2 regions of the Silicimonas lutimaris genome follow, and region 2 is predicted to be linked to the other one. Evidence: riboswitches for the same ligand, from Rfam matches in the RefSeq annotation. Region 2 holds a riboswitch; the other holds the start of a gene.
The links. A riboswitch is a leader RNA that binds a small molecule or an ion and turns the genes downstream of it on or off. The one in region 2 is predicted to bind cobalamin.
Positions count from the first base shown of each region.

Region 1 (8,640 bases), on a different contig from region 2:
CCAGAGCATTCATGTCCGGCGCACCTCTGAGCAGTGATGGAAAGCCCTTTGTGTAAAACCGTCGTCCTGGACCCACGAGTGCCGCGCCGACGAGGAAGAATGAAAGAACACGCGCTGTGTGATGTCCTATTGTCTGTTCGACAAGAGCATGCATTCCCGGGATGACGTGGCCACCCATTTCGACGAGGAAAACAGGCAAAACAAGCGCTCCGGCAATCCAGGTCGCGCGGCGCAAGTCATTGGCTTCTTCCGCCTGCCTGTCCGATTGCGAGGGTGCATCGCTGTCCATAGGAGCGATCGGGTAGCCTGCTTTTTCGGCTGTAGAGCGCAGCGCCGCTAGGTCGATGCGCCCTGCAGTCGTGATGCGTGCCGTCTGGTCGGCTAGGTTCACGCTAACTTCGGCCACTCCGGGGACTTCGGCCAGTGCCGTTTCGAGCCTGCGGACACAAGAAGCGCACGATAGCCCCTCAACCGAGAACCTATGCTTCTCCGTTATGGCGGGATACCCTGCGCTATCCAGAGCTGCCATCAACTGGGCAGGCTTGACCTCTCCATCATAGTCGGCCTCGACCGTATTCGTCGCGAGGTTTGCCCGAGCGGCCACGACACCAGGTAGTGCCTGCAACGCGGTCTCGACTCTCCTGACGCACGACGCGCAACTCATGCCCTCAATTTCAGCGCGGAATGTAGCGGTCATTTTCGATCTCCAGCCTTGATGGGCAAGAGATAGTCCTTCCAGTAACTGGAAGGTCAAGGCCCTAACTAACTTTTAACCAGGTTCCCATTCCGGCGGCATGGTGGCCGAGCATGTGGCAATGCAATAGCCAGTCGCCTGGATTGTGCGCCGCAAAGAGAACCGCCTTCGATTGACCTGGCTGGATTAATGTTGTGTCCCGGAAATCCCCGGGCCGGCCGGTGTCATCGATTTCGTAGAAATGGTGCCCGTGCAGGTGCATGGCATGAGGCCACATGGTTTCATTCACGAACCTGATACGAACCGGCTCGTTTTTACCGATTTTCGCAAGAGGCTCTTCGGGCCGACCTGCGTACCCATTTAACGCCCAGAACAAGCCCTCGCTTGCCAGTTCGCGTCCCGTTTTCCTCCCCGTCATGCTTTCAGCTTCTGCCAGCCAGCGCATGGCTCCGCCCTGAATGAGTACCGTCACTTCTTGGGCGGAAGATGCATCGGGGATTGCAGAGTGCGGATTGAGAGGCAGTGGGCTGGGAGGCGCATTTCTAGTCTTGCCGGCGCCGGACACCTCGAATGATACTTGCGCAAACCGCTCCTCGCCGACGATGTCCAGCAATACGGCTTCTTCGGAGTCTCCGGCTTCGATGTCGACGATCAAATCCAACCGCTGAGCCGGCGCCAACAGGAAGGGGCCTTCTATGGCGCGCGGATCTGCAATTGGCATGCCGTCGGTTGCCATGATCCAGCCGCGCATGCCGGCCAGTCCCAGAGTGAAGATGCGCGCGTTCGCTGCATTGATCAGTCGCAGGCGCAGTCGGTCACCTTTCCGGGCAGCCAGAACGAGTTCCATCGCGCCATTTGTCGTGACGACATTGCCCAGTCGTCCGCCGTGGCTCAGGTCATGCCCGTTGTCGAAACCGCCCATGACCTGCGCTTCCGGATCAAGCCGCCAGTCGTCCAGAACCAGCACGTGCTCGGCATCTACGTCGATCGGTTCCGGTTCTTCGACAATCAACGGCCCATAAAGTCCTCGTTCGACCTGCTCGACGGATTGAAGGTGTGAATGGTACCAGTAAGTTCCAGCGTCGGGGCAAACAAAAGAATAGTCAAAGCTTTCGCCCGGCCCGATCGGCGGTTGGGTTACGCCAGGAACCCCATCCATCGCATTATCAATCCGTATCCCATGCCAGTGCACGCTCGTTGCCACGTCCAGTTCATTGAACAATCTCAAGTACAGTCGGGAACCCTGAGAGATGCGCAATTCCGGTCCCGGTGTGATGCCATCGAAAGACCAGACATTGGTTTCAGGATAATCCGATGGCGCGATCCGCACCGACGAGGCACGCGCAGACATGTTTCTGGGTTGTGACGCCAAAACAGGCGCTGGCAAAAGGGACAGGGCCGCGGAGCCGGACAGGAAAGACCGTCTTTTCATAGAGAACTCCCTGGATAGCTGGTAGGGATGTGTGCCGGAGAGCCTTCGGGTCAAGAACGCGAGAGCTTCAGCGCCTCTCGAACGCGATCCATTGGCCGATGTCGTACCACTGATCGGTAAGGGATTTCGGAGCCGGTGGGAAGGGCGCGGCGCGCCGAACAGCGAGGACCGCCGCCTTGTCGAGGGCAGGGCTTCCAGACGACCGTGCGACGGATACTTCTGCGAGCTTGCCGTTCGGAAGCACGACCATGGCCACACGAACCCGGCCCTCGTCTCGTGTTCCACGGGGATAGACGTGATGATGCGCGATCCTTCTCTGGATTACAGCGGCCCAAGCCGATGTCGCCGCTTGTCGCTCAGCCTCGGACATCTTCGGAAGCGATGCCGGTATCGAAGAGCCACGGCTTCCCGCGCCACCTGTTCCTGCCGCGGTCCTGCGTGCTACGGCTTCAGAGTCGGACGCGGTGGGTCTAGGGGAGGGTCGCTCCGCAATTCTCGGCGCATCGTCAGACGCGGGCCGAGACTTGCCGATTGCAGGTAAGGCGTCCGCGACCGGCGCGCTCTCTAGAGGAGGTGCTGGTATGCTGGCAGTATCGGTTTCGAGTGACGGCTCATTTGGCAGAGAGGTTGCTGGGTCCGGGATTTGCAGGCCGGTTGGAGCAGTCCAAGCGACGACAGGGGTGTCACGCGCATCGAGGGCGGGCGGCATTGTTTCGGGTTGTGTGACCCGCTTGGGCGGTATTTCGCGCGAAATACCCGAATAGTCTTCCACGGCCGGGTTCGGGCTGGAAAGCACCTGCGCTTCGTAGGTCGACGGTGAAGTGTCCCACGACCGGACAACGGCGGCCACGGATGGCGATGCGGCAGCGACGCTTATCCTGTTTCTCCCGTCATCCCCAGCGCCACCGCCGCTTTGACCTGGGCCAACCGCGAGGATACCGGCGTGAACCGCGGCTGCGGCACAAAAAGCAAAGAAGAGATCGCCTCGCCCGCTCATGGTTCCACCGCTTCCACGGGGTGAAAGACCGGCCCGTTCGGCGTGTCGGCCCAATGGCCCCCGACGGAAAAAACAGAACGCATGCGCATGTCGGTCAGCACTTTGTCCGGTGATCCATCCGCCACGACACGCCCGCGGTCCAAAAGAACCAGTCTGTCACAGTAGCGCGATGCAAGTCCCAGATCGTGCAATGAGACAGCCACGGTCTTAGATTCAGCGGCCAGAGACTGGAACACCTTCATTGCGGCGATTTGATGGGCCGGGTCGAGGCCTGCGATCGGTTCGTCGGCAAACACAACGGGTGTTTCTTGCGCGAGAACCCGGGCGATCAAAGCCCGTGCTCTTTCACCACCCGAAAGCTCGTTTGCCTGTCTCCGGGCCAAACCCTGGAGGCCCATTTTCGATATGGCCCGTGCAATGGCCGAGCGGTCTGTTTCGGATAGTTTTCGTCCAGCTGCCAGATAAGGTGTCCGCCCCAGCGCAACGAGCGTTTCGACATCAACTGGCCAAGCGATATCACGCTCCTGCGGAAGCCATGCCGCCATTCGTGCCCTGTCGCGCTCGGGAAGCAATGCGAGTGACGAGCGGCCTTCAAAAGGCAATAGGCCTAGCGCCGCACGCATGAGAGTTGTCTTTCCGGCACCGTTTGGTCCGATAAGGCCAACCAGTTCTCCCGGTTCTAAAGCCAGTGTTATCTGCTCCAGAACTGCAGTCTGACCGCGGCGCACCGACAGGTTTTCGATCCTTATTCCGTTCACAGACCTGCCCTCCGGGTGCGGAAAACGAGGTGCAGGAACACGGGTGCACCCACAAGGGCGGTAAGTACGCCAAGCTTGAGGTTCCGGTCCGGAAGAATCGTCTCGACGGCGGCGTCTGCCAGCAAGACCATGGCCGTACCTCCAAGGGCTGACGCAGGCAAAAGTCGCCCCGGTGCGCCGCCCACGAATGGTCTGAGAACATGCGGCACCACCAAACCAACGAAACCTACAGCACCAGTCACGGCCGTTGCCGCTCCGATTGCCGCTGCTGTCCCAGCGACAACCAGGGTCCGCAGGTGGGACATACGGATGCCGAGTGCCGTGGCAGCGTCTTCGCCAAGGGTCAGGGCATCGAGGCCCCTACCGCTCGCCATGAGTGCCACCCAGCCGGCGGCCATAAGAGGCAGTGCCAGCCAGACATGGGTCCAAGACCGATCGGACAGTGATCCCATCATCCAGAAGACGATCTCGCTGGCAGCGAATGGGTTTGGAGAGAGGTTCAGCACCAGTGTCGTCAGTGCTCCGCCGAGCGCGCTGATTGCGATGCCGGCAAGGATGAGCGTCAACGAAGAGCCACGCGGCCCAGCAAGCAGCACCAGGAGCGCCACGGACAGGCCTGCTCCGGCCAAGGCGGCAAGCGGCAGTGCGAGAGCGAAGCTGGCGGCGAGGCCGGTTTGGAGGGAGATGACCGCCCCAAGGGCCGCAAAGGAGGAGACGCCGATCAGTCCTGGTTCGGCAAGAGGGTTGCGAAGGAGTCCCTGCATCGCGGCACCCGTGAGGCCGAGGCTGGCGCCGACCATTGCGCCCAGAACGGCGCGGGGCAGGCGGATGTTGCGCATTATGTCGCTCTCGGGCCCGTCGGTGTCACTGAATAGCGACGAAAGCGCATCCAGAGGGGAAATCTCGGCAGGTCCGGTGATAAGCGACGCAATAAAGCCGATACAGCAAAGACTGATCAGAACGGGGTAAAGGACCGGGGGCCTCCCGGTTGCAATCCGATTATTCTCGGTGCCGGCCATCGCCATCCCGGTCACTCTCGCGTGTGTGTTCGGAAGGTCCTGATTCCGAACGGTGAATTTCAAGTCACCACACCGGAATGTCCGTAGCCCGTACGCGCGCCCCGCGCCCCGGACTGGGTGAGCGCCTCGGCAGGTCTCCTGACTCGCGGGTCCTGGCTTGGCCGGCCTTCCCGGGGTTCTGGAGCCCCAGTGGCGTCAGTCGGCCTTGCTCACCGCCTACAGTTGCGGGGGCAGTCGCGGAATTGGGAATGACCCTGACCGCGTTCCCTTTTATCCGTTCATGGGGAACGGAACCGAAGCAGAACCGTGATGGAACCAGGCGTGTGCCGAGTCAAGTGTCGTGCGCGTTCGCTCCAGAGTTAACGGGATGTTGCTGCAAAGCCCGACTTTTGTGAGTCCTCAGAGCCCCTAAAGCGCAGGCATCTGAAATGCCAATGGAAATCGGGTCGGCAAGGTGTATGCCAAACGTCGGCAAAACGTATGGCAAGTGTCTGGTGCGCGCCGCAGGCGGATTCGTCTCGTGGTTTGCTTTGGAGGTTGCCGATCTCTTGACTTACTGCGAATAAATCGCATCTTTAGGTGAGATTGAGAATTATTCTCATTAAAGGTGGAGAAAATGATCGCGTCTCGACGGAGTGTCCTCAGGTCGATTGGAGCTGCCGCATTGGGTGCGGCCTTCGCTCCAAGGGCCGCTATTGCCGCTGAAGGCAGACTGTCGATCGTGGCAACGACCGGCATGATCGCGGACACTGCCCGCGCGATCGGTGGCGAACTGGTGGAGGTCAAGGCGCTGATGGGGCCGGGGGTGGACCCGCATGCATACCGGCAGACCCGGACCGATATCCTTGCGATGCGCCGGGCGGACCTGATCCTTTGGAACGGATTGTACCTGGAAGCCCAGATGGAAGAGGTTCTGGGTGACCTTTCGGGTCTCGTGCCGGTTCGCGCCGTGGCAGAGACCATCCCTGCCGAGCAGCGCATCGCGCATGATGACTATGCGGACCGTTTCGATCCCCATGTCTGGATGGACCCGGCTTTGTGGCGAGAGGTGGCATTTGCGATCCGTGACGCGATGTCGGAGACCGCACCCCATGACGCTGCGGCTTTCACAGCCAATGCTGAGGCCTATACAGCAGAGCTGGATGTGTTGGCATCCTATGCGAACGACGTACTTGGCTCTGTCCCGGAAGAGCGCCGCGTACTTCTGACCGCTCACGATGCCTTCAACTATTTCGGTCGGGCCTATGGTTACGAAGTGATCGGTATTCAGGGTATTTCGACGGAAAGTGAGGCCGGACTTAACCGGATCACCGAATTGGTGAACCTGCTTGTAGATCGCGGCATTGCGGCCGTGTTCGTTGAAAGCTCGGTATCCGACCGCTCGATCCGTGCTTTGATCGAAGGCGCCGCTGCCGAGGGACACGAAGTTCGTATCGGCGGTGAACTGTATTCGGATGCCATGGGTAGTCCGGGAACCTACGAAGGCACCTATGTCGGCATGATCGATCACAATGCGACTGTCATCGCCACAGCGCTTGGTGGCGAAGCGCCCGAGCGCGGGATGACCGGCAAGCTGAGCGCGGGAAGCTGACATGGTTCCGGAACTCCATCTCACAGGTCCCGAGGCCGAGGCGGCGCGTGTCGCCGAACTGCGCCGGAGCCCTCTGGCGATCCGGGGGCTGACCGTGTCCTACGACCAGAAACCCGCCGTCTTCTCGGTGGATGCAACGTTCCGTCCCGGCGCCATGACTGCAATTATCGGTCCGAACGGAGCCGGCAAATCGACCTTGCTGAAGGCGGCGCTTGGTCTGGTTGCACCGCTGTCGGGATTGACGACGGTATTCGGCGCACCGCTTTCCGAGATGCGTCACCGGATCGCCTATGTTCCGCAGCGCGCCAGCGTGGACTGGGATTTTCCGACCCGTGTGTCGGACGTCGTTGCAATGGGGCTGTACCGGCAACTGGGCTTGTTGGGCCGGTTCCGCGGCACACACCGGGCGCGCATTCATGACTGTCTGGTCCGTGTCGGAATGGAAGATTTCGCCGACCGACAGATCGGGCAACTATCCGGAGGCCAGCAGCAGAGGGTCTTCCTCGCGCGCGCCTTGGCTCAGGATGCAGACCTCTATTTGCTGGATGAGCCTTTTGCCGGTGTCGATGCGGCGACCGAGCGCGCGATTATCGATGTTCTGAAAGCTCTGAAGGCCGAGGGGCGCACGGTTGTCGCCGTTCATCACGATCTTTCGACGGTCAGAGAGTATTTCGACGAGGTTCTGATGCTGAACGTCCGGAAGATTGCGGAAGGTCCGGTAGCGGAGGCCTTTACCACAGAGGCTCTGGAGGCAGCTTATGGCGGGCGACTGGCGACGGCACAAATTGATCGCCTTGCCGAGGCGGGCTGACACCCCATGCTTGCGGATGCGCTGACCTTTCAGCTTGGCTACAACGCCACGCTCGTGACCTTGGGTGCGATGCTTTTGGGCGCCGCAGCGGGTGTCACGGGGACGTTCCTTTACCTGCGGAAACGTGCACTTGTCAGCGACGCGATTGCGCATGCGACACTGCCGGGCGTCGGCCTGGCGTTCATATGCATGGCATTCCTTGGGATGGATGGACGCTGGCTGCCAGGGCTTTTGGCAGGATCGGCCGTGACCGCGGTGCTGGGGTTGCTGACGGTTCAGTGGCTGGCATCGCACACGCGGCTGTCCGAGGATGCCGCCATCGGTGCGGTGTTGTCTGTGTTCTTCGGGTTCGGAATCGTCATTCTGACCGTGATCCAGACAATGACCACTGGCGGACAGGCGGGGTTGGAGGGATTCCTGCTTGGGGCCACGGCCGGGATGCTGTTCTCGGATGCGGTTCTTATCGCGGCGGGCGGCGTCTTTGTGATCGGGCTTGTTCTGATCTTGCGTCGTCCCATGATGATGGTCGCCTTCGATCCCGGCTTCGCTTCGGCCACAGGGGTTCGGCTGAACCGCATCGATCTGGCGATGATGGGGCTTGTGATGGCCGTGACGGTCGTTGGGCTGAAGGTCGTGGGCCTTATCCTGATCGTCGCGCTCCTGATCATACCACCGGTAACCGCGCGTTTCTGGAGCAACCGGTCGGAGAGGGTGGTGCTGCTGGCCGGAGGTTTCGGGGCCATTTCCGGTTGGGTCGGGGCAGCGGTCTCGGCCAGCGCGCCGGCGTTGCCCACCGGGCCGATCATCGTGCTGACGGCTTTTGCCCTGTTCGCGGCGTCTTTCGCGCTTGCTCCGTCGCGGGGGCTGGTCTCGGCCTTGCTGCGGCACAGGAGATTTCAGGCCGGTGTCCATGTGCGGCAGGGTTTGCTTGCTCTGGCGCAAGGCCAGCCGATCTATGAGCCTCTGACGCTGCGCCTGTTGGAGCGGCAGGGACTGGTGCGTGCGGATGGTGTGGCGACCGAGGCGGGGGCGGCACGTGCAGCGCGTGCCCTGATGGATGAGCGCCGGTGGGATGTGGCGCGAGCGACACCGGAATTCGAACTGGCGGCGGCACGATACGATGGGCTGACCCGGATCGAGGATGTGCTGACGGCCGACCAGATCGCGGGGATCGACGCGAGGATCGGCGGTTTACGGGAGGCGGGCGCGTGACTGGTGAGGAGTTCGTTCCCCTGAGCCTGACGCCGTTGCTGATCGGCTGCCTTGCGGCGGTCGCCTGTGCACTGCCGGGAAACTTCCTGGTGCTGCGGCGGCAGGCGCTGATCGGGGATGCGATCA
Region 1 covers NZ_JBLBVK010000057.1:214,069-222,708, forward strand. The annotation lists gene ACKLNI_RS19525 (heavy metal translocating P-type ATPase) at 1-697, opposite strand, end outside; gene ACKLNI_RS19530 (multicopper oxidase family protein) at 759-2,045, opposite strand; gene ACKLNI_RS19535 (energy transducer TonB family protein) at 2,194-2,496, opposite strand; gene ACKLNI_RS19540 (ABC transporter ATP-binding protein) at 3,120-3,881, opposite strand; gene ACKLNI_RS19545 (FecCD family ABC transporter permease) at 3,878-4,906, opposite strand; cobalamin riboswitch at 5,012-5,213, opposite strand; gene ACKLNI_RS19550 (metal ABC transporter solute-binding protein, Zn/Mn family) at 5,517-6,491, shown strand; gene ACKLNI_RS19555 (metal ABC transporter ATP-binding protein) at 6,493-7,302, shown strand; gene ACKLNI_RS19560 (metal ABC transporter permease) at 7,309-8,514, shown strand; gene ACKLNI_RS19565 (metal ABC transporter permease) at 8,511-8,640, shown strand, end outside.
Region 1: it holds a riboswitch for cobalamin, as region 2 does, so the genes downstream of both, ACKLNI_RS19545 (FecCD family ABC transporter permease) here and ACKLNI_RS16495 (TonB-dependent receptor plug domain-containing protein) in region 2, are expected to answer to the same signal.

Region 2 (8,640 bases):
ATGATGAAGTTCAGGAACGTATGCGCTGCATCCGGGTTCGGAGCGTCGACAGGGATCGCCATCTGGTCGAACCACATCTGCGCGCCTTCCTTGGCTGCGTGATAGACGATCTCGTTGCCGTTGTCGGCCTCCGCCGCGCGGTCGCGCGCCTGAAGGATGTCACCCGACCAGCCCACGGCCACGCAGATGTCGCCATTGGCCAGCGCGTTGATGTACTCGGACGAGTGGAATTTCTGGATGTAGGGACGGATCGCCATGAACACGTCCTCGGCCTTGGCAATGACGTCAGGATCGTGGCTGTTCGGATCCTCGCCCAGGTACTTCAGCGCCATCGGGATCATCTCTGCGGGCGCATCAAGGAAATGCACGCCGCACGCGGCAAGCTTCTCCATGTTCGCCGGGTTCAGCACCAGTTCAAGCGAGTCGAGCGGCGCGTCCGGTCCCAGAGCTTCCTGCACCTTGCCGACGTTGGCGCCGATCCCGGTCGTGCCCCACATGTAGTTGATCGAGTATTCGTTACCCGGGTCGTATTGCGCGGTCCGCTGCTCGACAACATCCCACATGTTTCCTGCGTTCGGCAGCTTGGACATGTCCAGCTTCTGAAACGCGCCTGCCTGAATCTGCCGCTGCAGGAACGTACCTGAGGGCACCACGACGTCATAGCCCGAACCGCCCGCAAGCAGCTTGGTCTCCAGAACCTCGTTCGAGTCGAAGACGTCGTAGATCAGATCGATCCCGGTTTCTTCTTCGAACTTGGTAAGAAGCTCTTCGTCGATATAGTCAGACCAGTTGTAGACACGTACTTCTTCGGCCATGGCCGTGCTTGCCATCAGGCTTGCGGCCACCGTGAGTGGCAGAATTTTTGAAGTCATTTTATTCTCCCATTGGAACATGGCCCGATATTTGATCAAATGACGGGCGAGATACAAGCGATTCCTGTTATGCGACGCGACGCTGCCGCATTATTGGCTCTGGCCCAAACCAAGGAGCATGATTGTTGAGCACAAAGGTCATTAAACTCCCTGAACACCAGGCGATCTATCACAGGATTCGCAACCTGATCCTTTTCGGAACTCTCGTCCCGGGACAAGCGGTAACTATTCAGGGGCTCGCAGATTTGATCGGCGCGGGCATGACGCCGGTGCGCGAGGCGATCCGCCGACTGACCGCCGAGGGGGCGCTGGAAGCCGGCGGCAACCGGCGTGTTCGAGTGCCTCCAATAACTCGCGAGAATCTGGACGAAATCAGCTATGTAAGGCTCGCCATCGAACCGCGCCTGACCGAACTCGCCGCCCGGCGCATGACCGACGGTTGCCTGTCGGAACTCCACGCCTTCGATCGCGAAGTGGATGCCGCGATCGCCAGTGGCGACATCGAACGCTACCTGGAGTTCAATTACAGGTTCCATTTCCGTCTCTATGATCAGGCCGAAGCCCAGATTCTCTCGAAAATCGTCTCTTCTCTCTGGCTCCAGGTCGGCCCAAGCCTGCGAATCGTCTGCGGGCGCTACGGCACAGCGAATCTGCCGGACAAGCATTCCGAGACCCTCGCCGCGCTCCACGAGGGCGACGCTGCGCGTGCGGCACAGGCCATTGCCGACGACATCCGTCAGGGCCTTGGTCAGGTCCGCCTCACACTCTTAGACTGACGGACTGCGATTGACCGCACCCCACTTTTGATCATATTTGGCGACAACCGCTCTTGACCCAGGATGCCCCAGATGACCGTGATCTCCACCAACTCCCCCACCGCCGAACTGCAGGCGATCGACGCGGCCCATCACATGCACCCGTTCACGCAAGCGGACGGCCTGGCAAAGAAGGGCGCGCGCGTCATCACGCGGGCCGAAGGCGTCTGGCTGACCGACAGCGAAGGCGAGCGAATCCTCGACGGCATGGCCGGCCTCTGGTGCGTGAATGTCGGCTACGGACGGAAAGAGCTGGCCGAGGTCGCCGCGCGCCAGATGCAGGAGCTGCCCTTCTACAACACCTTCTTCCAGACCACCCACGTTCCGGTCATCCAGCTAGCCGCCAAGCTGGCCGAGGTGGTGCCGGGCGATCTGAACCATGTTTTTTTCGCTTCCGGCGGCTCGGATGCCAACGACACCAACCTTCGCATGGTGCGCCATTACTGGTCGCTCAAAGGCAAGCCCTCCAAGAATGTCGTGATCAGCCGCAAGAACGCCTATCACGGCTCCACGGTCGCCGGCGCCTCGCTGGGCGGCATGGTACCGATGCACCAGCAGGGCTCACTGCCAATCCCGGACATCCACCACATCAACCAGCCGAACTGGTGGCTTGAGGGCGGCGAGATGACCCCGCATGATTTCGGCCTCGCCCGTGCCCGCGAGTTGGAGGAGAAAATCCTCGAGCTGGGCGAGGACCGTGTCGCCGCCTTTATCGCGGAACCGATCCAGGGCGCGGGCGGCGTGATCGTCCCCCCCGACAGCTACTGGCCCGAGATCCAGCGTATCTGCGACCAATACGAGATCCTCCTGATCTGCGACGAGGTGATCTGCGGCTTCGGCCGGACGGGCAACTGGTTCGGCCATGAAACCGTCGGCGCGAAACCCGACATCATCACCATCGCCAAGGGCCTCTCCTCCGGCTACCAGCCGATCGGCGCCTCGGTCGTCTCGGACGAGATCGCCTCGGTTATCGGATCGGACGAGTTCAACCACGGCTACACCTATTCCGGTCACCCGGTCGCTGCCTCCGTGGCGCTGGAGAATATCCGCATCCTCCAGGACGAAAAGATCGTCGAGCATGTCCGCGACGTGGCCGGCCCCTACCTCAAGGAAAAATGGGAAGGGCTCACGGCGCATCCGCTGGTCGGCGAGGCGAAGATCGTCGGCATGATGGGCTCGATCGCCCTGACGCCCCACAAGGAAAGCCGCGCCCGCTTCGCGGCCGATCCGGGCACCGTGGGCTACATCTGCCGCGAGTTCTCCTTCGGGAACAACCTGATCATGCGCCATGTCTACGACCGCATGATCATCTCGCCGCCGCTGGTGATGACCACGGGCGAGATCGACATCCTGATCGAACGCGCATGGAAGACGCTCGACATGACCCATGACAAGCTCAAGGCCGAAGGAATGATGCAGGCCGCTTCCTGAGCGCCCGCGTCCCGCTTCCATCGGCCCTGAAATATCCCAGGGGGTGCGGGGGACAGCGTCCCCCGCGTCGCGACGCGCGGAAGGCGCGGCGCAATTCCTCAGTTCCGATGCCCCTCGCGCAGGCGGATCAGCGCCTCGACGGCATCCAGGGTTGCCGGCAGCCCGCAGGCCCAGACCGCATCGCTCTCGACACGCGGGATATCGGCGATGGCGGGATGATCCATCAGCGCCTCCGCCTGGCTGGACCCGGGATAGGCACCGGAGGTGATCAGAAGATCGGGACGGTTCAGAATCAGGACCTCGACCGGGATATAGCCGCCGTCCGTTCGCCCGACCCTGTCGGCCAGATTGTCGAACCCCGCGCGTGTCAGGATGTCATGGGCGAGCGTCCCCTCGCCCAACGAATATCCGCCCGCATGGAAGAACGCCGCCTCCGGCCGCGCGCCGCCGGGCTCCGGCAGAGCGGCCAGCCGCGCCTCGACACCGCGCGCCATCTCCTCGGCGACCGCCTCCCGCCCCAGAAGCGCGCCCACTTCGCGTAGCCGTCCCGGGATATCCGCCAGCCGCTCCACCCCGTCGACGCGCTCCACGCGGATGCCGAGGCGTTCAAGCATCCCCACCGCCAGAGGATCGGACCATGTGCTGGCCAACACGAGGTCCGGCTCCAGCCGGTAGATCTCCTCCGCGCCGCCGCGGTTCTTCGGCACGTCGGCCGCCTCGTCCGCCATGGCGGACAGGAACGGATCGAGCGCGATGTGAGAGACGGACACCACTTGGCCAGGCGCTGCCAGCAGAAGGGCGTACTGGTCGGCGCAGTGGTTCATGGTGACGACGCGCCGCGGTGAATCGGCAAGCGCCACGCCGGCGAAAGCCAGCGCAGCGCAGAAGGGTATCAGCCTAGAACGACGCATTCAGCCCGACGAAGACCGAGCGACCGGGCGAAGTGTAGGTCAACACCTCTTCGTAGTCCTCGTCGAACAGGTTCTCGACCCTCAGATAGGCCTGCATGCCATCCCGCACCTCATAGGTGAGCTGCACATCGGCCACTGTGTAGTCCGGCGCGGCCACTGTCGCGAACCCCGCGTCGATGTCCAGCCGGTCGGCCACGTGGCGGACAGACAGCATGCCGGACAGGCGGTCCGTGATGTCGGTCTCCGCACCCAGAACAAGGTCGTGACGCGGAACGCGCAGGGACCTGCCGCCCGGACCTTCTGAATCGGTGTAGGTATAGGCACCGAACAGGGAGACACGGCCCAGATCGACCTCGCCCGACAATTCCACACCCTGCGCCACGGTCTCGCCGGGCGTCTGGATATAGGTCGCGACGCCGAAACCGATCAGGTTGTCGATCTCGGAGCGGAACGCGGTGGCTTCGACCGACCAGGACCCGCCATCATGCGCGATACCCAGTTCCGCCGACCGGCTTTCCTCCGCTTCCAGCGCGGAATTTCCGAAAGGCCCGAACCGCTCGTAAAGCGAGGGCGCGCGGAACCCGGTGCCGACCACGCCCTTCAGCGTCGTCGCATCGCTCAGCCGATAGGCCAGCGCCAGCCGCCCGGTCGTGGCGTCGTCGAAATCGGAATGCACGTCGTGGCGCAGCGAGAACGACAGGTCGGCGCGGTCCGAGACGGCGTATTGCAACTCGCCGAACACCGCCCAGTTATCGGCCTCGGCAGAGGAACCGTCGATGCTGGAGCCTTCCTCCACCCAATCAGCACCGAAGGCCAGCTTGGCGTTCGCCGACAAATCCGTCGTGCCAAGATAGTCCACTTCGGTTCTCGTGCCTTCGAAGAGCCGTGAGAACCCGGTCGGATCCTCGCGGTCGATGACATAGCGCGACACCGAAAACTCGTGGTCGATCCGGTCGCCCCGGATCTCCGCAAAGGCCCGAAGTCCGGTCTTGGTCTCGAAGTAGAGGCCCGTCGGATCGAGATCGGTGTCGTCGTCCTCCACCTCGCTGTCAGCCCAGAAACCGTTCACACCCAGCGTGACCGCGTCGGTCACGTCGCGCGACACAAGGAACGAAAGCGAGGTCTGGCGGAACCCGTCGGCCTCGGCATTGCCGGGTCGGGCCGAATACCCGTCCGAGCGCACGGCGCCCAGCGTCAGGGCCGCCTCGCCCCGGTCGTCGAGATAGCCGAGGTGCAGCACGGACGACGCCCAGCCGAAACTGCCCGCCTCGGCCTGCCCGCCCCAGCTCAACCCCTCTTCGGTCGGTCGCCAGCTGGTGATGTTGACGGTGCCGGCAATCGCGTCCGATCCATAGACAGCCGTCTGCGTGCCCTTGGCGACCTCGATCCGGTCGGCCAGCGCACGGGTCATCGTTCCGAAGTTCAGCGCGGACTGCGGCGCCGAGGGATCGATCACGTCGATCCCGTCGATCGTAACACCGGTATAACGCTGCGGCAAACCGCGGATGCGGATATCGGCGTTCGCGCCCGGCGTACCGGTCCGCGTCACGCTGACGCCCGGCAGGCGCTCCAGCGTGTCGTCCAGTGTCGCGGCGCCATCAGCGATATCGCTGGCGTCGAGAATCTCGACAGATGCACCGGTCTCGTTCACGGCGACCGGGATCAGCCCCGAGGTGACAAGCGCTTCGTCAAGCTCGATCACGCCCTGCGCGAACACGGTCTGCGGCAGCACCAGCGCCACCGTCAAAAGTAATCTGGATTTGATTTTCATAATCCACTTTCCAATAGTCCAAAGTGACGGAAATCCGTCACCACCCCACTCAAGTCATTGGAAAGAAAGCCTTCCCGCAGACGGTTAAATCACCACTGCGGAATCCGCCGTTCGCCCCTCACCCCGAGAGAGAACCGGGTGACAGCCTTGGCAGGTCTCCTGGCTTGCGGGTCATCGCTGGGCTGGCCTTCCCGAACCCTCCGGGCTCAGTGGCATGTGCAGCCTTCGCTCTCCGCCTACAGTTGCGGGGGCAGCCGCGGAATTGGGAGATCCCTTACCGCGTTCCCTTTTCACCGTCCCGGCGCGAAACCGGAACGAAACCAAAGCTCGTCCCGGCTACGCCCGCACGCCATGCGAGTCAAGGTTAAGCGGCGGCGATTTGCGGTCTGTTTCCGTCACCACGCAGGGCCAGCCAGACATTCAGCCGCCACATGCCCCAGGCCAGCGGGATTGCCGCCAGCCCGCCCAGCGCCCAGGCGAGAGGTTCGTCCGACATCGTTTCGAAAAGCTGGGTATAAGCGTGAATCGCCCCGAAAGTGATTGCCGCGTTGAAAAGCCCGCGCCGGTTGGCATGCGCCGCCCAGAAAGCGCCCCCTGCCAGCAGCACGGCCCAGACCACCGAGAAGACATGCTCGGAAATGTGGAGGAACCGCGCCTCCCAGGCGTCGATGGCGGCGTGATAGTCGGTCCACTCCATGCCATTGACCCAGACAGGCCGACCGCCAACCAACTCAGCGCCAACATAGTCGCCCCAGAGCGAGCCGACGAGAAAGGCGAGGTTGCCGACGACCATCGCCATGATCGCGAGGATTCCGGCGTGCCGCCCGAAACGGTCCGGGGTGCGCGTCATCGCCCAGGCTCCCGCGCCCACAAGCGCCGACATCTGAAGGACCGTCAGCGTCGCCTCCGGCGAATAGAAGAAATAGGCGGCGTGGAAGTACCCGGTTCCCGTGTCCAGCATCTGCGCGAACGGCACGATGGCCAGCGCCGTGATGAAACGTACGTCCACCAGCACGCCCGCCCCCGCCACCAGTGCAGCGGCATAGCCCAGAAGAAGCGCGCGCGGCAGGCCCGAAACACCCTCTGCGGCCAGTCCGAGTCCCCAGAGGTGCAGCGCCACGCCCATCAACAGGACCGCGCCCGCCGCGAACTTCAGCGAAGCCGTCCGGGCAAAGACCCCGTAGGCCCCTGCAGCCAGCCCCGCGCCCAGCCCCAGCATCAGCCAGCCGGCGATGTCCTGGAACTTGTCGACCAGCTCGATCCCGCCGCCTGCCACAAGCATGCCCGCACCGACCAGCGCCGCAGCATTGCCCAGCATCCGGTAAAGCTCGCCTCCCCGGGCCAGAACCGCCACGCCTGCCGCGACGAAAACCGCGCCCGCAACGGCAACGGCCAGCGCATCGGCAAGCCAGAACACCAGTCCCAGGGTCGCCGCCACGATGCCAACGCACAGCACGACGTTGACGACCAGCGAAACCATCGTCTCGCGCGAGCGCCGGGCGATCTCGGCCCCCTGCGCTTCGGTCAGAATATTCTCGGCGATAAGCTGTTTGGTATCGACAACATGAGGCATGACGGCGACTCACTTTATGAACACTGTTCATTTCTGGGTAGCGCGACACTTTCAGTAAATCAACAAAAATCCTGAACGGCGTTCAAAATGCCGTCGCCCAATGCCTCGGAGACAGACCGGACTGGAACCAGCTCACAAAGGAAACCATTGAAAAGACGGGCAAACCAGTCGCCGTTCGGATCGCGCTGGCATAGGGCGTCATGTTGGTGCACTCCAGCACCAGAGCGCCCATTTCCGGATGTGCGGCCTGCATCGCAAGAGCCGCATCGACGTTGTCCTGCTCCGCCAGCGCCAGGTCCAGCTCATAGGCATCGTCAAGAATCGCCCGCGTGAAGTGCACTCCGCCCTCGGTCGTGCCGATCGGTGTGCCGTCGGGCACCCCTGCCTTTTCCAGATGCGCCGGTGTCAGAGTGGAGCCAGAGATCGTCAGGACACCGGCCCGCTTGCCCTTCGGCAACAGCGCATTCACGGCGCGCACCTGCATCAGCGACGAAGTCAGAACCGGCACGCCCACCGCCTCGGCGATCTCTTGCTGGAACAGGGCCAGGAAGCCGCAGTTGGTAGTAATTCCGTCCGCCCCGTCGGCTTCCAGCGACCGCGCCGCATCGATGAAGGACCCCAACAAGCCCTCTGCCCGCTTCCGGACCACCCGATCGGGCGACGCGTCTCGCACGACGCGGTACATCACCGGGAAATCCCAGGTTCCCGCGTTCCCCATGTCGCCCAGGACACGCGGGAAACGCGCCTCCAGCATCAGGATGCCCACCGAGGCCCCATAGATCGTCTTGCCGCCCGTCACCTTCATCGCCCTGCCCTCCAAAGCTGTCCGGCCCATACACTCAATCGGGGCGCCACGCCATGCGTCCCAGCCTCGCCTCCAGGTCCGCCAGGAACTCTCGACCAACGGCCGACAATGGCCGCGCTCGCGCCGTCACGATAAACATATCCAGCAGGATCACCGGCGCGAAGGGCCGCACCACGTATCCCGTGCCATCATCAGATGACAGGGTGAACGGGTCCACCAGCGTGACGCCCAACCCCTGCTTTACAAGGTTCAGGGCATTCCGGAAAAGGTCCGTATGGCCTCTGATCCGCAGACGCGCACCTTCGGCCTGAAACGCCTCGCGCGTGCGCGCTGTCACCATGTGATCGACACCCATCACGATGAAGGGCTCATCCGACAGTAACGACGGCGTCAGAACCTCGTGCTTGATCAGCGGCGAGGCCTCAGGGACCGCGCACTGGACCGAGAAGGACATCTCGCGGC
Region 2 covers NZ_JBLBVK010000055.1:111,872-120,511, forward strand. The annotation lists gene ACKLNI_RS16475 (polyamine ABC transporter substrate-binding protein) at 1-872, opposite strand, end outside; gene ACKLNI_RS16480 (GntR family transcriptional regulator) at 998-1,648, shown strand; gene ACKLNI_RS16485 (aspartate aminotransferase family protein) at 1,721-3,118, shown strand; gene ACKLNI_RS16490 (ABC transporter substrate-binding protein) at 3,217-4,029, opposite strand; gene ACKLNI_RS16495 (TonB-dependent receptor plug domain-containing protein) at 4,016-5,800, opposite strand; cobalamin riboswitch at 5,933-6,135, opposite strand; gene ACKLNI_RS16500 (hypothetical protein) at 6,165-7,373, opposite strand; gene ACKLNI_RS16505 (aspartate/glutamate racemase family protein) at 7,456-8,178, opposite strand; gene ACKLNI_RS16510 (LysR family transcriptional regulator) at 8,213-8,640, opposite strand, start outside.